Regions from separate parts of the Brevundimonas mediterranea genome, predicted to be linked through region 1. Evidence: predicted binding sites of a transcription regulator. Region 1 holds the regulator's gene; the other holds the start of a gene.
The links. Region 1 encodes LexA, which represses DNA repair genes until DNA is damaged. Its sites were predicted from a motif close to ATGTTCNCNANNTGTTCT; they were not measured.

Region 1 (12,051 bases):
GTCGGCTGGGCGGGCGCGGCCGGCTGCTGTTGCTGGGCCGGTTGTTGCGTCTGGGTCTGCGGCGTCGTGGCCAGAGAGCCCACGGCGTCGGCGTCGATCACCGAGACCGAGGCGCGGTCCATATTGCCGACGACCGTCAGGATGATGGTCAGGCCGAACAGCAGGGCCGCCAGCACCCAGGTGATCTTGGTGAGCAGATTGCCGGCGCCCCGCGCCGTCATGAAGCCCGAAGGACCGCCGCCCATGCCCAGGGCGCCGCCCTCGGACCGCTGCAGCAGCACGACGCCCGTCAGGGAGACGGCGACCAGGATGATGGCGACGAGCAGGATGGTCTGGAGCATGGCGTCATTCATGTGGGCGCGGAGCTGCGCCGATCAAGCGGCGGCCTCTATCACCGAAGCCGCCGGGGGGCAAACCGGAAGCGCCCGTCAGACGGCGTGGACGACCTTCAGGAAATCATCGGCCTTCAGCGAGGCGCCCCCGACCAGGGCGCCGCCCACTTCCGGCACGGCCAGAATCTCGGCCGCATTGTCAGGTTTGACCGAGCCGCCGTACAGGATGGGCGCGCGGCGGGCGGGCTCGCCCAGGCGCTGGATCATGGCGGTCCGTATGGCGGCGTGAACCTCCGCGATCTGTTCCAGAGTGGGCGTCAGGCCCGTGCCGATGGCCCACACCGGCTCATAGGCGACTGCGAAGTCACGCTCGGACAAACCGTCCGGCAGGGAGCCTGCGATCTGGGCGCTGACGACGGCGACCGCCTGGCCCGCTTCATGTTGCTCCAGGGTCTCGCCGACGCAGACGATCGGCTCCAGACCGGCCGCCATGGCCGCCTCGACCTTGGCGGCGACGTCTGCGTCTGTTTCCCCGAAGGCCGCCCGTCGCTCGGAATGGCCCAGAATCACCAGGGTGGCGCCGGCGTCCGCCAGCATGTCCGCCGACACCGACCCCGTGAAGGCGCCCGACGCCTTTTCGTGGCAATCCTGTCCCCCCACTTCGACCGCGCTGTCCGCCAGGACGCGGCGCAGCCGATCCGTCAGGGTGGCGGGCGGGCACAGGGCGATGCGGCATGAGGGCGGCGCCCCCGCCAGGCCTTCCTTCAAAGCCAGGGCCTCGGATACGTCTGCGGAGACGCCGTGCATTTTCCAGTTGCCGACGATCAACTTCACGGATTGTTTCATGCCCCCTGTCTAGGGGCCTCAAACCGGCAAGCCAAGAGGGGCCGCCGCAATCTGGCCATCACGCCGTCCTTGCGGGGGCGCGCCCGGCCCGACTATACGCCGGGTGACGCCAACGTCGGCAAGTCTACGGGTCTTCGAATGATCACCGCCTTCCGCGCCTTCTCGCGCTCCAAGTGGGCCGCCGCCCTGCTCGTCCTGATCGCCATCAGTTTCGTGATCGTGGGCGCGCGGATGGATGTCTTCGCCAACCTGGGCCCGAAACATGTGATCGACGCCGGCGACCGTTCGATGAACGAGGCCGAGTTCAGCGCCGCCTTCGGGCGTGTGCGCGAAAACATCCAGCAACAGGCCGGTCGTCCCGTGACCAACGAGGACCTGATCGCGGAAAACATCCACACCCGCTTCCTGGACAGCCAGACCGAACAGTTCGGCTTCCTGAACTGGGCCTGGAAAGCGGGCATCCGCCCCGGCAAGGAACTGATCGTCAAGCAGATCCGCCAGATCCCCGCCTTCTTCAACTCGGTCACGGGCCAGTTCGATCAGCAGGCCTATGAGAGCGCCCTGGCGCAACAGAACCTGACCCCCGCCATGCTGGAGCAGGACCTGCGCGACCAGTATGCGACGGAGCATTTCGGCGCCGCCATCTTCGCCGGCGCCCGTGCGCCGCGCATCTACGGCGCCCTGCTGGCCGGCGCCGCCTTCGAGACCCGCGACGGTCGCTGGTTCGAGGTCACGCCCGCCATGGCCGGCGAAATCCCCGCCCCGACCGACGCCCAGCTGAACGCCTTCATCCAGGAAAACGCCGCACGTCTGCGCGCGCCGGAGTTCCGCATGGTGTCCGTCGTCCTGTTCACGCCGGACCCGGGCGCCGCCCCCGTCGTGTCGGATGAGCGTATCCGCGAACGTTTCGAGTTCAAGAAGGACAGCCTGGGCAAGCCCGAGACCCGCACCTTCGTGACCCTGACCGCGCCCAGCCGCGACGTGGCCCAGAAGATCGCCGCCGCCTTGCGCGCCGGCCAGTCGCCCGCCGATGTCGGCCGCGCCAACAGCATCCAGCCGGCGAGTTTCAACGTCACGCCCCGCGCCGCGGTCGGCGACGCGGCCACCGCCGCCGCCGTGTTCGGCCTGCAGGTCAACCAGGTCTCAGACCCGGTCCAGGCCGGCGTCGGCTTCGCCGTCGCCAAGGTCACCGCCATCCAGCCCGGTCAGCCCGCGACCCTGGAAAACTCGCGTGAGCAGATCGTCGCGGAACTGCGCGCCGAGGACGTCAAGGGCCAGACCTACGCCAAGGTCGAGAAGTATGAGGCCGCCCGCACCGCCGGCAAGAACCTGGCCGACGCCGCCCGCGAGGCCGGCGGCCGCGTCATCGACCTGCCCCCCTTCACCAAGGACGGCAAACTGCCCAACGGCCAGGCCCTGAACGCCCCCCCGCAAGTCTTCGAGACGGCCTGGAGCCTGACCAAGGGCGGTGAAAGCGACGTGATCGACGCCGGCCAGGGCCAGTATTTCGCCGTCCGTGTGAACGACATCCGTCCCTCGGCCCTGCCGACCCTGGCCGAAGTCCGCGCGCCCCTGGCCGCCCAGTGGACCCAGCGCGAAATCTCGCGCCGTCTCGCCGCCAAGGCTGAAGAGCTGGCGAGCCGCGTCCGCCAGGGCCAGGACATCGCCGCCGTGGCCCGTTCGGTGAACGCGCCCCTGACCGTCCGGACCGGCGTGGTCCGCGACCAGGCCACCCAGGAATCGCTGGGCCAGGGCGTGCTTCAGGGCCTGTTCGGTCAGGCCAAGGGCCAGGTCTTCTCCCAACCGGGTGAAGGCGGTTATCTGGTTGGCCGCGTCGATGGCGTCCACGCCGCCAATCCGGCCGTCGCCGGTCCTCTGGCTGAACAGGCCCGTCCGCGCATCACCCAGGAACTGGTCCAGGCCATGGTCCAGACCGAGATGACCGCCGGCGCCCAGCGCTCCAAGGCCAAGAACGACGTCGCCCTGGCGCGTCAGGCCCTGGGCCTGTCCGCCGAGCCGACCGCTCCCGCCGCACCGGCGCAATGACCACGGCCGGCCAAGACGCCTCGGGTTTCAACGGGGCCGACTACGACGCCTTCGCCGCCGGCCTTTCGGCCGGTCGGCCGCAGGTGCTGGTCCGGCGCGTCATCGACGACCTTGAGACGCCGGTTTCGGCCTATCTGAAGCTGGGTCGCCATCGCCCCTACGCCTGTCTGCTGGAATCCGTCGAAGGCGGCGCCGTGAAGGGCCGCTATTCGATCCTGACGCTGGACCCGGACGTGGTCTGGCGTTGCCGGGCGAACGCGGCGGAACTGGCGCGTGGCCCGGCGGTGGTCGAGGGGCGGTTCATAGCCGAGCCCCTGCCCACGCTTCAGTCCCTGCGCGCCCTGATCGCCGCGTCGAAGTTCGACCTGCCGCAGGACCTCCCGCCGATGGCCGCCGGTCTGTTCGGCGTCTTCGGCTATGACATGGTGCGCCTGCTCGAGCCGCTGGGCGAGCCCAATCCGGATCCGCTGGATCTGCCGGACGCCGTGCTCACCCGTCCGTCCCTGGTCGCCATCTTCGATTCCGTCGGGCAGGAGATCATCCTGGTCTCGGCCGCCTATCCCGACGCTGGCGCCGCGCCGCGTGAGGCTTTCGACGCCGCCGTCGCCCGGCTGGACGCGTTCGAGACGGGCCTGCGCGACCCCCTGCCGGTGCGCGCCGCGCCGCAGCCGACGCCCGCCCCGACCTTCGCTTCGCCCGTGGACGAGGCCGGCTTCGGCGAGATGGTGGCCAGGGCCAAGGACTATATCGCCGCCGGCGACATCTTCCAGGTCGTGCTCAGCCACCGCTTCTCGGCCCCCTGGACCGAAGATCCCTTCGCCTTCTACCGCTCCCTGCGTCGCCAGAACCCGTCGCCCTATCTGTTCTATCTGAACTTCGAGGGCTTCCAGCTGGCCGGGTCCAGCCCGGAGATCCTGGTCCGGCTCAAGGACGGCCAGGTCACTATCCGGCCGCTGGCGGGAACCCGCAGGCGCGGCGCCACGCCCGAGGCGGACAAGGCCCTGGAGGCGGAGCTGCTGGCCGATCCCAAGGAGCGGGCCGAACATCTGATGCTGCTGGACCTGGGCCGCAACGACGTCGGCCGCGTCGCCGCGCCGGGCACGGTCGAGGTGACCGAGAGCTTCGTCGTCGAACGCTACAGCCAGGTCATGCACATCGTCTCCAATGTGCGCGGCAAGGCCGATCCGAAACTGGACGCCGTCGACACCCTGCTGGCCGCCCTTCCCGCCGGCACCCTGTCGGGCGCGCCCAAGGTGCGGGCCATGGAAGTCATCGACGAGCTGGAGACCGAGAAGCGCGGCGTCGGTTACGGCGGCGGCGTCGGCTATATTTCGGCGGGCGGCGAGGCGGACATCTGCATCACCCTGCGCACCGCCCTGTTTGCGGACGACCAGATCTTCGTCCAGGCCGGCGCGGGCGTGGTCTCTGACAGTGATCCAGCGGCTGAATACGCCGAGACCCAGCACAAGGCGCGCGCGCCGATGCGGGCCGCCGACGACGCCTGGCGCTTCCGCACAGGCAATCGCTAGGGCCCGTAGGTCGCCGGGGGTTCGTCAAAGCGGACGCCCGGTCCCAGCACCACCACGCCGGCCATGACCACGGCCGCCGTGGCGGCCAGGGCGGCGGCGCCTAGGGCCGCATAGGGGCTGATCGGCTTCGGTTCGACCACGACCAGCTTCGCCTTGGCGGCGGCGATCTTGTCGGCGATGTCTTTTTCGGCGCTCAGTTTCACGACCCCCATCTGCCCGCACCAATGTTAAGATGCGCTTTAACGCCGCGCACGCTTGGCGCGGCGGCTTGTCACGCCTAGAAGCCAGATCATGATCCTCGTCGTCGATAACTACGACAGCTTTACCTACAACCTCGTCCACTACCTCGCGGAGTTGGGCGCGCCGACCCATGTGGTGCGCAACGACGACCTGACCGCGGACGAGGCCTGGGCGCTGAACCCCGCCGCCGTCCTGCTGTCGCCCGGCCCCTGCGCGCCGGACCAGGCCGGCATCTGCCTGCCGCTGATCGAGAGCGCCCCGGCCTCCATGCCGATCCTGGGCGTCTGCCTGGGCCACCAGGCCATCGGCCAGGCCTTCGGCGGCGACGTGATCCGCGCCAAGACCCTGATGCACGGCAAGACCTCGCCGATTCTGCACGACGGCAAGAGCGTCTTCGCCGGCCTGCCGTCGCCCTTCACCGCCACCCGCTATCATTCGCTGGCCGTGAAGCGCGAAACCCTGCCTGACTGCCTCGAGGTGACCGCCTGGACCGCCGACGGCGAGATCATGGGGCTCCAGCACCGCAGCCGCCCGATCCATGGCGTCCAGTTCCACCCGGAATCCATCGCCACCGAACACGGCCACGACATGCTGGCCAACTTCCTCGAGATCGCCGGCGTGAAGCGCCTCGCGGCCGCCTGATCGTGGCCGCCTGATCATGGCCGACGGTTTCAAGCCGATCCTCGCCCGCCTGGTCGAGGGGCACCCCCTGACGTCCGAGCAGGCGCACGACTTCTTCGCCGCCTGCCTGCGCGGCGAACCGACCCCGTCACAGGTCGCGGCCGCCGTCACCGCCCTGCGGATCCGCGGCGAGACGGTGGACGAGATCGCGGCCTTCGCCCAGGCCATGCGCGACGCCGCCCTGACGCTGGACCATCCGTACGAGGTGATTGACACCTGCGGCACCGGCGGCGACGGCCAGCACACCTACAACATCTCAACCGCCGCCGCCCTGGTCCTGGCCGGCGCAGGCCTGAAGGTCGCCAAGCACGGCAACCGGGCCATATCCTCGAAATCCGGCTCTTCCGACGTCCTGTCGATCCTGGGCGTCAACCTGGCCGCCAGCCCGGATCAGCAGCGCAAGGCGCTGGACGAGGCCGGAATCTGTTTCCTGTTCGCCCCCGCCTATCACGGCGCCATGCGCCACGTCGGGCCGGTACGGGCCGAGATCGGTTTCCGCACCGTGTTCAACCTGCTCGGCCCGCTGTCCAACCCGGCCCAGGCGAAACGCCAGGTCATGGGCGTCTATGACCCGCGTCTGCTGGAGCCCCTGGTCGAGGTGCTGGGCCGGCTGGGCGCGACCCGCGCCTGGACGGTCCATGGCCAGGGCCTGGACGAACTGGCCACCTCCGGCCCGACGGAAGTCGCAGAATGGAAAGACGGCGCCGTCCGCCGCTTCCAGGTCACGCCCGAAGACGCCGGCCTGCCCCGCGCCTCCATCGACGCCATCCGCGGCGGCGACGCCGAGGAGAACGCCGCGGCCCTGCGCGCCCTGCTGGCGGGTCAGACCGGCCCCTATCGCGACATCGTGTTGCTGAACGCCGCCGCCGCCCTCGTGGTGTCGGATCGGGCGACGGGCCTCGCGGAAGGCGCCGTCCTCGCCGCCGCCGCCATTGACGACGGTCGGGCCGCCCAGGCGCTGGAGCGTCTGGCCCGCATCACCTCCACGCCGCTGGATACCGAAGACAAAGCATGACCGACGTCCTGGACCGCATCGCCGCCTACAAGCGCGAGGATGTCGCCGCCCGCAAGGCCGCGACCACCCAGGACGCCATCGAGGCCCTGGCCCGGGCCGCCTCGGCGCCGCGCGGCTTCCGCGCCGCTCTGGACCGGACTGTCGAGGACACCGGCCGCCCCGCCCTGATCGCCGAGATCAAGAAGGCCAGCCCGTCCAAGGGCCTGATTCGTCCTGACTTCGACCCGACCGCCCTGGCCATCGCCTACCAGGCCGGCGGCGCCTCCTGCCTGTCGGTCCTGACCGACGGCCCCAGTTTCCAGGGCGACGACGCCTATCTGGGCCAGGCCCGCACCGCCACGGCCCTGCCCTGCCTGCGCAAGGACTTCCTGGTCGATCCCTGGCAGGTGGCCGAGAGCCGGGCCCTGGGCGCCGACTGTATCCTGATCATCCTGGCCATGATCGACGATCGGCTCGCCGCCGAACTGCTGGCCGAGGCCGAACGATTCGGCATGGACGCCCTGATCGAAACCCACGACGAGGCCGAAATGGCGCGCGCCTGCGCCTTGGGCGGCGATCTGGTGGGGATCAACAACCGCTCGCTTCGCACCTTCGAGGTCGATCTGGAGGTCACCGAGCGCCTGTCGATGCTCAGCCCCGTCCGCGCCCTGCTGGTCGCCGAGAGCGGCATCTCCACGCCCGAGGACGTCGCACGCGTCTCCGCCGCCCACGCCCAGGCCATTCTGGTGGGCGAAAGCCTGATGCGTCAGGCCGACGTCGAAGCCGCCACGCGCAAACTGCTGGCCGCCTGATTCAACCCGACGCGCGCGGTGAAGCGACGCCGTTAAGTTGACATTAGGAAGGAACACTTACAGAACATCGTCAATGTTCACGGCCCGTTCCGATTCGAGGAAAGGGCTCATGAGGGCCTGGCGATGCTCACGCGCAAGCAGCACGAACTGCTGATGTTCATCCACGAACGGATCCAGGAGACCGGCGTCTCCCCCTCGTTCGACGAGATGAAGGAGGCGCTGGATCTGGCGTCCAAGTCGGGCATCCACCGGCTGATCACGGCGCTGGAGGAACGCGGCTTCATCCGCCGCCTCGCCCACCGCGCCCGCGCCCTGGAAGTGACCAAACTGCCGGAACAGGCCACCGCCGGCGCACCGCGCGGCCGGGCCGGCTTCAAACCCGACGTCATCGAAGGCGGCGGCGGCGCGCCACGCCCCGCTGCGGTCTCGGCCGCCAACGACACCCGCGAACTGCCCCTGCTGGGCAAGATCGCCGCCGGCACCCCCATCGCCGCCATCCAGCACGAGCAGGAGCGCCTGTCGGTGCCCGAATCCATGCTGGGCAAGGGCGATCATTACCTCCTCGAGATCGAGGGCGACTCGATGATCGAGGCCGGCATCCTGAACGGCGATCTGGTGGTCATCCGTCGCGGCGACACGGCCAACAACGGCGAGATCGTCGTGGCCTTGGTCGAGGGCGAAGAGGCCACGTTGAAGCGTCTGCGTCGCAAGGGCGGCTCCATCGCCCTGGAGCCCGCCAACCGCAACTACGAGACCCGAATCTTCGGTCCCGACCAGGTCGAGGTCCAGGGCAAGCTGGTCGGCCTCATGCGCCGCTATCACTGAGGTCCGGATCCGGCTGACGCGCCCAGGGGCGATCCCCGCGCACGTCGGCCGTCCACACCGCCTTCCAGCGGTCCACTCCGTCCCGCCACAACTCCACCGCCCCGCCGCGCGTGAAATCGACGCCGTCGAGCACCAGACGGCCGTCGCATGAGGCCGGCAGGGCGGCGACCGCAGCCCGCACGCTGACGACGGACGCCGCCCGACACAGGTCGGCCATCTGCTCCGCATCCGGGGCCTCGCGCCCCCACCACAGGGCGACCGGCCCGGCTTCCGGCGTCTCCGGCCGACAGGAAGACCGGTCGCACGTCCAGCCCGCCTCCGGCCGATCCGCCGTCGTCAGGCCCCGCCGCCGCGACCAAAGATCAACGGCGAAGGCGCGCACGCCGGGCCGGATCACGACAGCCTGGGCCTGGTGATGAAAAGCGGCGTTGGTCCCGCCGTCCCCGATCCAGAGATCCGGCGTCGGCGCCCTGGGCCAGACCAGAACCGCCGCCGCCAGCGGCAGGCCCAGCCACCTCAGCCGCCCCTGCCACAGACAGACGAACAACACCCCCAGAAAGGCCATGGGCAGCACATAGTCCGGCGCGCTGGCCACCGTCTGCACCGCACCCGGCAGCCCCGCCGTCCAAGCCCCGATCGCCAGCATCAGATCGACGCCCCACCCCGCCACCGCCAGGAAAGGCCCGCCAAGGCCCAAGGGCTCCAACGCCGCTCCCAGAGCCAGAGCCGGCATCAGGACGAAATCCGCGACCGGCGCCGTGCCCAGATTGGCCAGAAGCCCGTACATGGCCGTGCGGTTGAAATGCTGCATGGCGAACGGCCCCGTCGCCAGTCCGGCCACGACGCTGGCCGCCACCGCCGCCGTCAACCAGCCGCCGAACCTCTGCACCGCCACGATGGGCCAGGGCGCCGAAATCTCTCGCATCCGCTGCGGCCAGACCTCGACCAGGGCCACCAGGGCCGCCGTGGCCGCAAAGGACATCTGGAAGCCCGGCGTGACGATGGCCTCGGGCTGGATGGCCAACACCACAAAGGCCGCCACAGCCAGGCCATGCATCGTCACCGCCTGCCGATCCAGCAGTATGGCCAGAAAGGCGATGGAGGCCGTGATCGCGGCCCGCTCGGCCGGCGGCGGCGCGCCCGACACGACCAGATAGGCGCCGACCGCCGTCAGTCCGGCCAGGGCCGCGACCTTCTTGCCGGGAACCCGCAACGCCAGCCACGGCCAGGCCGCCACGCCCAGTCGGGCCGCGAAAAAGACGAAGCCGCCGACGATGGCCATGTGCAGGCCCGACACCGACAGAATGTGCGCCAGGCCCGAATCCCGCATCACGTCCATGTCCTCCTGGCTGATCCAGGTCTCATGGCTGGTGGTCATGGCCGCCGCGATCCCGCCCGTCCGTTCGCCCAGCCGCGCCACGATCCTTTCGGCCAGGGCGTAGCGGGCGCTGTTCACCGCCATTTCCAGGCGCAGCCGCCACGGCGCCGACGGCAGGTCGAGCCGTCGCGTCTCCCCCAGGGCGAAGGCGATCCCGCCCATGCCCTGGAAAAAGGCGTTGCGGCCGAAGTCATAGGCGCCGGGGCTGGCCGGTGCGGGCGGCGGATTGAGAATGGCGAACAGACGGACCGCCTCGCCGGGCCGGGGCGGATCACCCCGCACCGTGGCCCTGAGCCGAACCGGCGTCCGGTCCGGCGCCAGCCCCCGAATCCTGACCGGCGCGACCACGATCCGCGCGCCCCTCTGGCCGGGGCTGTCCACATCCACCACCCAGGCCTCGATCACCGTCGCTTCACCCAGGGCTGGAGCGATGGGCGCCGCCACCATCTCCGTGCGAATCTTGGCCGCCGCCAGCCCGCCGGCCAGACAGGCCAGCATCATCAGCGGCCAGGTCAGGCGCCGCGCCCATCCCCGCCGTCGCGCCGCCAGCCAGCCCGCGCCGGAGACGATCGCCCCGAGCAGCAGCGGCCACAGGGCCGGCTCCGACCGCAGGGCGAAATAGATCGCCCCGCCTCCGCCAAAGGCCACCGGCGCCCACAGCCGCCATCTCAGCCTCTGCGCCGCAGCCTCGTCCTCCAACCAGGCCCGCAATCGCGCGCCGGGGGTAGGCTTTGTCGTCTCGGGGCGTATAAGGGCCTCGCTTACGGACCCTTCCCCCATGACCTCACCTTCCTCGACTGTCGTCACGCGCTTCGCCCCCTCGCCGACAGGCTATCTGCATATCGGCGGGGCGAGAACCGCCTTGTTCAACTGGCTGTACGCCAAACGACACGCAGGGCGTTTCCTGATCCGGGTCGAGGACACGGACCGCGAGCGGTCCACCGACGACGCCGTCAAGGCCATCTTCGACGGGCTGAGCTGGTTGGAGCTGTTCGCCGACGAGGAACCGGTTTTCCAGTACAGCCGCGCCGACCGCCACCGCGAGGTGGTGGACCAGTTGCTTGAGACCGGCCACGCCTATCGCGATTTCACCACGGCCGAGGAGACCGGCCGACTGCGGGACGCCGCCAAGGCCGAACGTCGCGCCTTCGAGTCGCCGTGGCGCGACCGCGCGCCGACCGTCGACGACCTGGCCCTGCCTCACGTCGTGCGTTTTCGCCGCCCCCAGTCCACGACCGTCACCGTGGCGGACGAGGTTCAGGGCGCGGTCAGTTGGTCGACGAACGATCTCGACGACCTGGTCCTTCTGCGCTCGGACGGGGCCCCGACCTACAATCTCGCCGTCGTGGTCGATGACCACGATATGGGCGTGACCCACGTCATCCGCGGCGACGACCACCTGAACAACGCCGCGCGCCAGAGCCTGATCTACGACGCCCTGGGCTGGACCCGGCCGACCTTCGCCCACATCCCGCTGATTCACGGCCCCGACGGCGCCAAACTGTCGAAGCGCCACGGCGCCCAGGCGGTTCATGAATACGCCGAGATGGGCTATCTGCCCGAGGCCATGCGCAACTATCTGGCCCGGCTGGGCTGGGCCCATGGCGACGACGAACTGTTCAGCGACGCCCAGGCGGTGGAATGGTTCGACCTGGCCGGCATCGGCAAGGCCCCGGCCCGGCTCGATTTCGACAAGCTGGCCCACGTCAATTCCCACTGGCTGCGTCTCGCGGCGGACGAACGCCTCGCCAAGCTGACCCTGGATGTCCACCTGCAACGCGGTCGCGTCATCGCCGAAGACGACGAGGCCAGGCTCCAACGCGCCATGCCCTTCGTCAAGGACCGCGCCAAGACCGTGCTGGACCTGGCCGACCAGACCGAATTCGTGCTGAAGAGCCGCCCCCTCGCGCTGGACGACAAGGCGCGCGTCCTGCTCTCGGGCGAAACCCTGGACCGCCTCGGCCGTCTGCGGGACCGGCTGACGCTGTTCCAGTCCTGGGATGTCTTCGCCCTGGAAGCCGAGCTCAAGAGCTTCGCCGAATCCGAAGAGGTCGGCTTCGGCAAGATCGGTCCGCCGGTGCGAACGGCCCTTACCGCAGGGTCAACTTCACCCGATATCGCGCGAACTTTGTCCGCTCTTGGGCGCGACGAAAGTCTCGGGCGCTTGGATGATGCGCTGCAACAGACTAAGTGATCACCCACAACCAAAAAAGCGGCCGACGCCTCCCCGCGCCTGGACGTGTGATGCAAAGGGGCATTCATGACTGAACAAGCCAAAACCGCCGGCTCGGCGACCCTGTCCTTCGAGGGCAAGACCATCGAGCTTCCGGTCCTTTCGGGCTCCACCGGCCCGGATGTCATCGATATC
Region 2 (12,051 bases), 1.1 Mb from region 1:
GCCTCCCTCGCCGCCCCTGACCAAATGACCGCCCCGGCTTCGCCGTCGGAGGGAGAGGCTGCGCCTGCGCCCGAGGCGATGACGGCGGATATCCCCGCTGCACCCGGCGCGCCCGCTTATGCCGCCCTGTACCCCGGAGCCGCCCTGGACCAGCCGGCGACGACCGCCGCCGGGCCGGACGGCGAGGGCGGGCTGGTCACCTTCACCACCGCCGCCACGCCCGACGAAGTGGTGGCCTTTTATCGCACCCGCGCCGAGGAGGCGGGCCTGACCTCGGTCATGGGCATGAACCAGGGCGACGCCCGGGCCTATGGCGCGGCGGGCGGCCAGGCGGGCGCGACCAATCTTCAGGTGGTGGCGGCGCCGGGCGCCGGCGGCGAGACCTCGGTGCAGCTGAGCTGGAGCGCGGGTCTGTGAGACCGGTCGCCGCTCTGATCGCGGCGACGGTGATCCTGCCTTCGCTGCCCCTGGCGGCCTGCGCCCCGGCCGGGCGGCCTTCGCCCCGTCCGATCTTCAGCACGACCGACGAAGGCTATCTGTCGCCCGGCGTCGTCGCGCGGCTGGCCCAGGCCGTGCCCCCAGCGCCCGTGGCGGGATCGGCCCAGGATGCGGCCGACCGGGCGGCGTCGGCGCGGTTCACGGCCTTGGAGGATTCGGACCGCTGGCTGATGGCGACCGCCCATGCCGAACTGCGCCCGCCGCTGGCGCTTCAGCATTTCGACTGCGCCCTGGGGGTGCGACTGGGGTCGGCCGAGACGCCGACGCTGGACCGGATGATGGCCAAGGTCTTTCATGACGCCCAGGCGGCGGTCGTGCTGGCCCAGGCCCAGGCGCGAGGTCGTCGCGCCCGGCCGGTCGCCGAGGATCCCGCGCGCCGGGCCTGCCAGACCCTGACGCCGGCGATGCGGCGCAGCCCGTCCGCGCCCTCCGCCGGCGCGGCGTTGGGAACCGCCTATGCCGAGGCGCTGGCCCTGATCGCGCCGGACCGGGCGGCGGCGGTGCGGCGCATCGGCCATGAGATCGGCGTGAGCCGCCAGATCTGCGCCATGGACTATCCCAGCGATGGGCTGGCGGGCGAGGCGCTGGGGCGGGCCGTCGTCGCCGAAATCGTCGCGACGCCGGACTTCCAGGCCGAGATGGCGGCGGCGCGCGACGAACTGGCGGCGGCGCGGGCGACCGGGCGGACCAATCCCGGCTGCGCGGCCGAGCGCGCGGCCCTGGCTGTTCCCCTGCCCTGAGATGTGGAGCGGCCTGATCCTGCTGGCGGCGGTTCAGGCGGGCGATCCCGCAGGCGCGCGGGCCTGCACCCTGGCCGAGGTGCGCGACCTGACCGCCCCGTCCGATCAAGCCTATCGCCTGACGTGCCGCGCCGACCTGGCGGGCGTCGCCGTGCGGCGGCCTGTTCTGGTGGAGGGGGCCGAGGCCTCGGGCGCGGGGATCGACTGCGGCGGCGGGGTGATCCGACCGGCGCGCGAGGCGACGTCACAGACGCCGACGGTGGCGATCTGGTCGCGGCGTCAGGGCGACGGCTGGAGCCGTCCGGTCCAGACCTATGTGCGCAACTGCACCGTCGTCGGCAATGTGCGGATCTGGGGCATGGGGGCGGGCGGGTCGATGCGCGACCTGCTGGCCTCGTCACGGACGCCCGATCACACGACGGCGGCCCAGAGCGCGGCGCCCCTGGGCACGATTCTGGAGCGGGTGCGGTTCGAGGGCGTGGGGACTATCCCCCTGTATGTCGGGCCGGGGGTGACGCAGACCGTGGTGGCGCGCTCGCGCTTTTCGGGCCGGTCGGTCTCGACCGCCGTCTATCTGGACGCAGAGAGCGCCGGAACGGTGATCCAGGACAATGACTTCACCATTCGCACCGGGCGTGAACAGATCGCCGTGGACGGATCGGGCGCCAATCGCATCATCGGCAACCGCTTCGCCCTGGGCGGCCGCGGCGGGGTCTTCCTGTACCGCAACTGCGGCGAGGACGGGGTGATCCGTCACCAGACGCCGTCCTATAATCAGATCACGGATAATGTGTTTTCCGGCGTCGGCTGGCTGCGCCCCCGGACGGTGGTGGTGGGCGCGCGCGAGGGGAACCGGTCCTATTGCGGCGATGACGCCGGCTATCCGTTCGGGTCCAGCGCCGACGACGGCGACGGGGCGACCGGCAACCGGGTCGAACGGAACCGGACGCGTCCCTGACCCCGCACTTGCGAAATGACGCCAGCTCGGCCCTATTGGCGCGATGACGCCTCGGGGGATGCATCTAATGCGGCTGGTCTTGTTGTTGGCGGCCCTGGCGGCGGCGCTGGGGTTGGCCGTGATCACGACACAGACGCCTCGGCCCGCGCCGACAAGCGCCGCCGCGACCGGATTTTCGGCGGAGCGGGCCATGGCGGACGTGCGAGTCATGGCCCGCTCCCCCCGTCCCATAGGTTCGACCGATCACGCCCTGGTCCAAGCCTATCTGCAGGGCCGAATGGCGCAGCTGGGCCTGGCGCCCACGCTCCAGGCCGGGGCGCTGTCGCCCGCCGCCGTGCGCCGGATCGAGGACCGGGGCGAGTCGGTCGAGGGCCTGTCGGTGGTCAATCTGGTCGGCGTCCTGCCGGGCCGGAACCCCAGCCTGCCCCTCGTGGTGCTGATGGCCCATTATGACAGCGTGCCCGGCTCGCCGGGCGCCGCCGACGACGCCAGCGGCGTGGCGGCGGTGCTGGAGGCGGTGCGGGCGATCAGGGCGCGCGGACCGGCCGACAGGGGGCTGGTCGTGCTGCTCACCGACGGGGAGGAGCTGAACCTGGACGGGGCGCGGGCCTTCTTCAGCGAACATCCGTTGCGGGGTCGGGTCGGGGCGGTGGTGAACCTGGAGGCGCGCGGCGGCGGCGGTCGGGCCATGATGTTCGAGACCGGCCCCGGCAACGCCCAGACCATCGACCTTTACGCTCAGGCGACGCGCCGGGCCGACGGGGGCGCGGCCAGCAACGCCCTGGCCATCTTCGTCTATCGGCTGATGCCCAACGGCACCGACTTCACCCTGGCCGCCGACCGGGGCCTGGCCGGGATCAACCTGGCCTTCATCGGCCGGCCGGCCCAGTACCATTCGCCCAGCTCGACGCCGGACGCCCTGGACCAGGGCAGCCTGCAACATATCGGATCCCAGGCGCTGGAAATGACCGACGCCCTGGTGCGGGCGCCCGTCCTGCCGAAGGCCACGCAGAACGCCGTCTACGCCGATGTCTTCGGCCTGGGGGTGTTGCGGCACGGGCCGGGGACGGGGTGGAGGCTGCTGGGTCTGGCCTTTCTGTTGACCGGTTTCGCCGCCTGGGGCGCGCGTCACGCCACGGGCCTGACCTTGCGTCAGTTCGGCAAGGGGCTGAGCGGGGGCGTCTGGCTGCTGGCCGCCGGGATCGTCGTGGCCCAGGCGGTGCGGGTTCTGGCCGGGCCGGTCGGCGGCCGGATCGAATCGGCCGAGACCTATTATGTCCTGCTGCGCCGCCTGCCCTGGATGGAGGCGGGCGTAGGCTTGGCCGTGCTGGGGGTGATGTTCGCCCTGCTGGCGGGGCGGGCCCTGATCGGGCGGCGTCTGCTGGCGGGGGTGATCGCCGCGGCGGCGGTTCTGGCCACGGGCCTGGGCGGGTTCGATCCGGTGGTGCTGGGTGCGGCCCTGGTCGCCGTGGGTCTGAGCCTGTGGCCTGGCGGCGAGGACGAGACGGTCTGGGGCGGCTGGCTGGGGGCCGTCGTCCTGGTGCTGATCCTGGGCGTCCTGGTTCAGGCCGTGGCGCCCGAGGCGGCTTTGCTGTTCGTCTGGACCGGGTTGGCGGCGGCCGGCGCAGCGGCCCTGGCGGCGGGGATCGGGGCGCGGCTGGAGCGATGGGCCGCCTTGGCGCCCGCGGCGGTCGCCACCGGGGTCGTCGGCGGCTGGCTGGCGGGGCTGGGCCATTTCGTCTTCCTGGGCGTGGGGATGGACCAGCCGGGCGCGCTGGGCCTGATCGCCGTGCTGATCGTCGCCCTGGCCCGGCCCTTGGCTCCGGGTGGGGGAAGCGCGCGCCACACCCTGGCCGGGCTGGCGGCGGCCATGCTGATCCTGGGCTGCGGCCTGTCCCTGGCGGCCCGCCATGCCGAGCCGGCGGTTGAGGCGCCGGTCGCCGTTCCCTGATGCGTCAAAATCGGACGTAGGGTTCGGATGTTCTCATCGGTTCCAGATGAGAACATCTTGTGAACTGGAACAAACCGTGCACATAGTCGGCCTCACAAAAACGGGGGCGGGTCCATGGCGGGTCTCTCCCAAGCTTCTGACGGGAATCATGGCAAGGGAGACGAAGGCAATGGCACAGGCGGCTTTGAAACTGGTGGGCAAGGAAGACGGCGACAAGCAACGGGCCCTGGAGGCGGCGATCGCGCAGATCGATCGCGCCTTCGGCAAGGGTTCGGTGATGAAACTGGGCAAGGGCGGGGTCGCCGACGTGATCCCCTCGGTGTCCACCGGATCCCTGGGCCTGGATATGGCCCTGGGCATCGGCGGCCTGCCGCGCGGGCGGGTGATCGAAGTGTTCGGCCCTGAATCCTCGGGCAAGACGACCCTGGCCCTGCACACCGTGGCCGAGGTTCAGAAGGCCGGCGGCACCGCCGCCTTCGTCGACGCCGAACACGCGCTGGACCCCGGCTACGCCCAGAAGCTGGGCGTGAACCTGGATGATCTGCTGGTGTCCCAGCCGGACACCGGCGAACAGGCGCTCGAGATCGTCGACACCCTGGTGCGCTCCGGCGCTGTGGACATCGTGGTCGTCGACTCCGTCGCCGCCCTGACCCCGCGCGCCGAGATCGAGGGCGAGATGGGCGACAGCCTGCCCGGCCTTCAGGCGCGTCTGATGAGCCAGGCGCTGCGCAAGCTGACCGCCTCGATCTCCAAGTCGAACTGCATCGTCCTGTTCATCAACCAGATCCGTCACAAGATCGGCGTCATGTACGGCTCGCCCGAGACGACGACAGGCGGCAATGCGCTGAAGTTCTACGCCTCGGTGCGTCTGGACATCCGCCGCACCGGCGCGATCAAGAACCGCGATGAGGTGGTCGGCAACACCACCCGGGTCAAGGTGGTCAAGAACAAGGTCGCCCCGCCGTTCCGCGAGGTCATCTTCGACATCATGTACGGCGAGGGCATCTCCAAACTGGGTGAGATCATCGACCTGGGCGTCAAGGCCGGGGTGATCGAGAAGTCGGGCAGCTGGTTCAGCTATGACTCGACCCGGATCGGTCAGGGCCGCGAGAATGTGCGCGAATTCCTGAAACAGAACCCGGACATCGCCGCCTCGATCGAAAAGGCGGTGCGGGCCTCGACCAGCAAGATCGCCGACGAACTGCTGGGCACGCCCGAGCCGGACGAAGGCCAGGATCTCGAAGGCTGACGACCGTCTCGCCTTCCTAGACACTCCGTCGCCCCAAGCGACCCGCCACCGACCCCGCGAGGGACGGCGGAGCGACCCGTCCGACCTCGTGTCGGGCGGGTCTTTTTTGGGATCACCATATCCGCCAGGCCCAGGCGGCCGAGCGTGGATTTATGCCGTCATTGGGCGAGATACCGGCCAAATAGTCCGACAAGGCTGCTGGCGACGATTAAGGCGCGCGCCAGCCAGACCGCAGCCTTGCTCCCGACCGGCACGTCTGGAGACGGCGCCCGACCCAGGATCCAGTAAATGACGAGACGACCACGCTCGTAACTGGCCAGGGACGAGGGCGGTTGAAGTCTATTTCCATGTCGCCTTGCGTCAGCCTCCAGGCGTCCAGCCAGGGGAAACAAGGTCATGGTGGCCATCAGGGTGGCGATCGATAGGATGAATTGAACAGCAAACATGGTGGCCAGTGAACGTTTGGATTGACCGCATCATATCGCGTGAACATGACACGCGTATGGGTTGCTGCGTGGCTATCTAACCAAAACGGGCGACCCGAAGGCCGCCCGTTCCGTCGTTCTACGATGTCCGCAACCGATCAGGCGGCGGCCTTCTCCGGGGCGAACTTGCCGTAGAAGGTCTCGTTCTTGGCCGCCATGTCGCGCAGCAGCTGCGGGACCTTGAACCGGTCGCCGTAGGTCGCGGCCAGACGGTCGGCGGTTTCCACGAACTGGGCCAGGCCGATGCCGTCGATCATGCTGATCGGGCCGCCGGTCCAGGGCGCGAAGCCCCAGCCCAGGATAGCGCCCAGATCGGCTTCACGCGGGTCGTCGATGACGCCCTCTTCCCAGCAGCGGGCGACCTCGACCGCCTGGCGATACAGCAGGCGGGTCTTCAGCTCGTCGATCTGGGCGAAGGCGGTCGCCTCCTCGGGCTTGTCGATGCCCTTGGTGGTCGGCGCCAGTTCGCCCAGTCCCTTCCAGATTGTCTTGGGCTTCTGATCATAATCATAGAAGCCCTTGCCGTTCTTGCGGCCGTACCGTCCGCCCTCGACCATCTTGGCGACGATGTCGGCGCCTTCCGACGGGACATATTTGTCGCCCAGGTCCAGCGCCGTCTGTTTGGCGATCTTGTAGGACAGGTCCAGGGCCACGTCGTCGTGCATTTCCAGCGGGCCGCGCGGCATGCCGGTCATCCGACCGACATTGTCGATCAGGGCCGGGCCGTAACCCTCTTCCAGCATCGCCATGCCTTCCATCAGGAAGGTGGAGAAGCAGCGCGAGGTGTAGAAGCCGCGGCTGTCGTTGACGACGATCGGGGTCTTCTTGATCTTCAGCACATAGTCCAGTGCCTTGGCGATGGCGGCCTGACCCGTCTTCTCGCCCAGGATGATCTCGACCAGCATCATCTTGTCTACGGGCGAGAAGAAGTGGATGCCGATGAAGTCCTCGGGACGGACCGAGGCCTCGGCCAGGCCGGTGATCGGCAGGGTCGAGGTGTTGGAGCCGAACACGGCGCCCTCGGCCAGTTGGGCCTCGGCGCGCTTGGTCACATCGGCCTTGATCTCGCGGCTTTCGAACACGGCCTCGACCACCAGGTCCGAACCCTTGATGTGGTCATAGTCGGTCGTCGCCGTGACCAGGGCCAGGGTGGCGTCATATTTGTCTTGGGTCATCTGACCGCGCGACAGACGCTTCTTCAGCAGCTCCTCGACATGGGCCTTGCCCTTGTCGGCGGCTTCCTGGGTCTGGTCGATCAGGACGGTCTCGATCCCGGCCATGACCTGCACATAGGCGATGCCCGCGCCCATCATGCCGGCGCCGAGGACCGAGACCTTCTTCGGATCGGACTTGGGCACGTCGGCCGGACGCACGGCGCCCTTGTCCAGTTCCTGCTTGGACAGGAACAGGCTGCGGATCATGGCCTGGGCCTGAGGCGTCATCAGGGTCTTGATGAAATAGCGGGTCTCGATCCGCAGAGCCGCATCCATCGGAACCTGGGTCCCCTCGTAGACGGCCTTCATCAGGTTCACCACGGCCGGATAGTTGCCGTAGGACTGTTTGCGCAGCATGGCGTTGCCGACCATGAAGTTCTGGATGCCGGCCGGGTGATAGGGGCCGCCGCCGGGCAGTTTGAACGACTTGTCGTCCCACGGCTGGATGGCCTTGCCGCCGTTCTTGATCCAGGTCTTGGCGGCCTCGACCGACTGGCCCTTCTCGACCACCTCATGGACGATGCCGGCGCCCTTGGCGTCATTGGGGCGGAAGGACTTGCCTTCGCTCATGGCCATCATGGCGTTCTGAACGCCGACCAGGCGGGTCAGGCGCTGGGTGCCGCCGCCGCCGGGGAAGAGGCCGACCTTGATCTCGGGCAGGCCCAGCTGGATCTTGTTGTCGTTCTCGACCACGCGATAATGGCAGGCCAGGGTGAACTCCAGCCCGCCGCCCAGGGCCAGGCCGTTGATCGCCGCCGCCACCGGCTTGCCGCAGGTCTCCAGCGCGCGGAAGGCGCCGTTCAGCTTCCAGCCGGCGTCGAACGCCTTCTGCAGGTCGCCGCCGCCCGACAGCACGCCGCCGGCCATGTCGCCCAGGTCCGCGCCGGCGCAGAAGCCCGAGGCCTTGCCCGAGGTGATGACGGCGCCCTTGATGGCCTCGTCGGTCTTGATGCGTTCGACCAGCTCGGGGATTTCCTTCATCACCGAGGAGGTCAGGGTGTTCATCGAACGGCCCGGCACGTCGAAGGCGATGACGGCGATGCCGTCGGCGTCGATGTCGATCTTGAAGTTTTCCATAGTCATTCGCTCCGGATCAGACGCGTTCGATGACGGTGGCGGTGCCCATGCCGCCGCCGATGCACAGGGTGATCAGGGCCGTCGACTTGTTCGAGCGTTCCAGCTCGTCCAGGGCGATGCCGGTGATCATGGCGCCGGTGGCGCCCAGGGGGTGGCCCATCGAGATGCCGCCGCCGTTCACATTCATCTTGGCGTGGTCGATGTTCAGGGCCTGCATATAGCGCAGGACGACGGCGGCGAAGGCCTCGTTCAGCTCCCACACGTCGATGTCGTCGGGCGTCATGCCCAGCTTGCCCAGCAGTTTGCGGGTCACATATTCCGGGCCGGTCAGCATGATCGACGGCTCGGAACCGATTGAGGCGCCGCCCAGGATCTTGGCGCGCGGCTTCAGGCCCAGGGCCTGGCCGGCTTCCAGCGAACCGATCAGCACGCCGGCCGAACCGTCGACGATGCCGGACGAGTTGCCGGGGGTGTGGACGTGGTTGACGCGCTCGACCTCGGGGTAGCGTTGGTTGATCACGCTGTCGAAGGCCATCTCGCCCATCATGGCGAACGACGGGTTCAGGCCGCCCAGGGTCTGCATATCCGTGTTCGGACGAATGGTCTCGTCACGGTCCAGGATGGTCAGGCCCAGCTGATCCTTGACCGCCAGAACCGAGTTCTTGAACCGGCCCTCGGCCCAGGCCTGGGCGGCGCGCTTGTGGCTCTCCACCGAATAGGCGTCCACGTCGTCGCGGCTGAAGCCGTATTTGGTGGCGATCATGTCGGCCGACACGCCTTGCGGCACGAAATAGGTGGGGAAGGCCGACGACGGATCGGTCGGCCAGGCGCCCATGTCCGAACCCATGGGCACGCGGCTCATGGCCTCGACGCCGCCGCCGACGGCGAAGTCGGCCTCGCCGGACTTCACCTTGGCCGTGGCCATGTTCACGGCTTCCAGGCCCGAGGCGCAGAAACGGTTGACCTGAACCCCAGCGGTATATTGCGACCAGCCGGCCGAGAGCACCGCCGTGCGGGCGATGTCGGCGCCCAGTTCGCCCACAGGGGTGACGCAACCCAGGATGACGTCGTCGACCTTAGAGGTGTCCAGGTCGTTGCGGTCGCGCAGGGCCTCCAGAACCTGGGTGGCCAGGCTGAGGCCGGTGATCTCGTGCAGCGAGCCGTCCTTCTTGCCCTTGCCGCGCGGGGTGCGGACGGCGTCGTAGATATAGGCGTCAGCCATGGGCGTGTGTCTCCATTTTGATCCCGGCGCTCAAGGTCCGCCGAATGGGCGAACGTCTCGCGACCTTGGGGGAAGGACGGGTCTAAGCTCGGACGTCAAAAACCCTACGTTTACGTCAACGTCAAGTAATAAGCCGCGTGAACGGCCGCGGCGACAGGGCCGCACAAATCCAGATGGTGACCGGTCGGAGGTCGCGCCAGCCATAAAAGCGCGCAAGGCGCCGGCCACGGCCGTTACGGTCGGGCCGGCTCCGGCTGTGTCAGCGCGGCGGAATGCGGGTGGCGCCGCCCGTGATGCGGCAGGCGTATTCGGTCTCGGGTCGGCCGCTTTGCAGGCCGGTCGGGGTCAGAATGCCCTGACGCTCGGTGCAGCTCGCTTCAAGTCGCTTGAGGTCTTCCTGATAGGTGTTCGTCTGGCCCGTCGAGGCGCAGGCTGTCATCAGCGGTGCAGTCATCAGGATGGCGAAGAAGAGGGTGCGCATGGTGTCTCCTGTTTTCCGAAACGCGTCGGCGTTTCGGTCCTGCCCCCCGGCGCCGCCAGACTACTGCGCGACCGCCAGCCTGACCAGCTTGCCGTCGGCTTCATCGGTGATGGCCCAGACCGCGCCGTCCGGCCCCACAGCCACGTCGCGGACGCGTTCGCCCAGGTCGGTGAGCAGCCGCTCCTCGCCGACGACGCGGTTATTTTCGATCACCAGCCGGGCGATGTGTTTCTCCTTCAGGCCGGCCACCAGCAGATCGCCGTTCCAGCCGGGGAACATGGCGCCCTGATAGAAGGTCGCCCCGCCCGGCGCGATGACCGGATCCCAGTAATAGACCGGCTGCTCCGTGCCCTGCGCCTGCGTATTGCCGCCCGTGATCTGTCCGCCCGCGTATTCCACGCCATAGGCCGCGTCAGGCCAGCCATAGTTCAGGCCCGGCTTGTCCAGGTTGACCTCGTCGCCGCCGCGCGTGCCGTGCTCAATGGTCCAGACTGCGCCCGTGCCGGGCTGGACGGCGATCCCCTGGACGTTGCGATGGCCCAGGCTCCAGATCTCGGGCAGGGCGCCCTCACGGCCGACGAAGGGATTGTCCTGGGGCACGGAGCCGTCGGCGTTGATCCGGATGGTCTTGCCCATGTGCGAGCCCAGGTCCTGGGCCTGCGCCCGCATCGGCCTGTCGGAGCGTTCGCCCAGGGTGATGAAGAGCTTGCCGTCCGATGCGAACGCCAGGGACGAGCCGAAATGCTTGTCGCCGTCATAGACGGGCAGGGCGCGGAAGATGACCTGGACGTCCTCCACCCGCGCCCCGTCGTTGGACAGGCGACCCCGGGCGACTGAGGTGGCGTTGCCGCCATCCCGAGGCTCCGCATAGCTCCAGTAGATCAGCCGGTCCTGGCCGAATCCGGGGCTTGTGATAACGTCCAGCAGGCCGCCCTGGCCGCGTGCATCGACGCGGGGCAGGCCCTGGACCGGTTCGCCGACCTGGCCCTGGGCGGTGATGATGCGCAGCCGACCGGGCTTTTCCGTCACCAGCCAGCGCCCGTCAGGCATCAGGGCCAGGCCCCACGGATGCGTCAGGCCCGAGGCGACGACGCTGTGGCTCAGGGCGACGTCGGTCTTCACCCCCGGCGCCCGGGTCTGACCGGGGAAGGCGGGCTGCTGGTCGGGGTTGTTGGCCGGCCGGGTCTCCGGCGCGCCCGCCTGGCTTGAGGCCGGAGCGCTCTCGCCGTTGGCGCCGCAGGAGGCGGCGAGGACGAGCAGGGATGTCGAGGCGGCGAGGACGATCAGGCGCATGGCGGGGGAAGCTCCGGCGAGGTCTTGAGGGGATCTGGGACGGACTGGGGGCTGACATCGGCAACGACCCCTTCAGCGTTACCGTTCCCGCCGAGGCCTGTCCTGCGCCGCATCGCCGCACGATCTGCGTCGAGACGACTTGAACCGCGCGCCCGACGGCGATATAGGCACGCCTCTTTCGCGCTGGCCCGAGGTCGCGCGGACGCCCGGAGACGGGATGCGACTGGGTAGCTCAGATGGTTAGAGCGGTGGATTCATAACCCACAGGTCGGCGGTTCGATCCCGCCTCCAGTCACCACCTTCTCATAAGCTCCGATGCCCAAGGGAAATGGTCCGCCCTTAGAGAGCGGACCGATAGGTTCTGTTGGAATTTTATGACCAAATGCCGCCGCAGTACTCGCCGTAATATAGCGCGCTGGCGGTGCGATAGCATTGCTTCCAAGCCGTCGTACCGTAGGTATAGCCGCCCAAGTATGTGCAGTAGTCTTCGGGCGGCATGATGCAGACAGGATCTGATGGATCGGCAGACGCCACAGTCACGGAAGCAAGCGACGCAGTAGCGGCCATCGCGAGGGCAGCGCTGAACCGGGCGAAGCTCGAACGGAACAATTTCATTTCATTCCTCCTGGGGACTATTCCCTAAGAGAGGGAACCATGTTTATAGCCGGCAAGCAACTGTGGGTTTTCTTTTGTTACCTGAAGTTGCGTCTGTGGCAAACGACCTCGCAGAAGCTCTTTTGGCAACCGGCCCGGTCCTGCCGCGTTCAGCGGCCGACAACCTTGACCGGAGAGACCTCATGACCATCCGAACGAAAGCCCTGCTGACAGCCGCCGCCGTCCTGTCCCTGGGCGCCGCCGCCTGCACCGAGGCCGAGCAGGAAAA

Region 2: a site for LexA is predicted at 4,197-4,214, ahead of recA (recombinase RecA). Genes of this name have one in related genera too.

What each region holds. Positions count from the first base shown of each region.
Region 1 covers NZ_CP048751.1:3,030,182-3,042,232, reverse strand. The annotation lists gene secG (preprotein translocase subunit SecG) at 1-353, opposite strand, end outside; gene tpiA (triose-phosphate isomerase) at 429-1,178, opposite strand; gene GYM46_RS14935 (peptidylprolyl isomerase) at 1,317-3,224, shown strand; gene trpE (anthranilate synthase component I) at 3,221-4,753, shown strand; gene GYM46_RS14925 (hypothetical protein) at 4,750-4,956, opposite strand; gene GYM46_RS14920 (anthranilate synthase component II) at 5,045-5,635, shown strand; gene trpD (anthranilate phosphoribosyltransferase) at 5,652-6,689, shown strand; gene trpC (indole-3-glycerol phosphate synthase TrpC) at 6,686-7,480, shown strand; gene lexA (transcriptional repressor LexA) at 7,604-8,305, shown strand; gene GYM46_RS14900 (ComEC/Rec2 family competence protein) at 8,286-10,463, opposite strand; gene gltX (glutamate--tRNA ligase) at 10,462-11,877, shown strand; gene gltA (citrate synthase) at 11,944-12,051, shown strand, end outside.
Region 2 covers NZ_CP048751.1:1,967,306-1,979,356, forward strand. The annotation lists gene GYM46_RS09635 (hypothetical protein) at 1-417, shown strand, start outside; gene GYM46_RS09640 (hypothetical protein) at 414-1,238, shown strand; gene GYM46_RS09645 (right-handed parallel beta-helix repeat-containing protein) at 1,240-2,196, shown strand; gene GYM46_RS09650 (M20/M25/M40 family metallo-hydrolase) at 2,264-4,147, shown strand; gene recA (recombinase RecA) at 4,317-5,396, shown strand; gene GYM46_RS09660 (3-hydroxyacyl-CoA dehydrogenase NAD-binding domain-containing protein) at 5,980-8,172, opposite strand; gene GYM46_RS09665 (acetyl-CoA C-acetyltransferase) at 8,189-9,394, opposite strand; gene GYM46_RS09670 (hypothetical protein) at 9,654-9,875, opposite strand; gene GYM46_RS09675 (PQQ-dependent sugar dehydrogenase) at 9,936-11,168, opposite strand; tRNA gene GYM46_RS09680 (tRNA-Met) at 11,390-11,466, shown strand; gene GYM46_RS09685 (hypothetical protein) at 11,966-12,051, shown strand, end outside.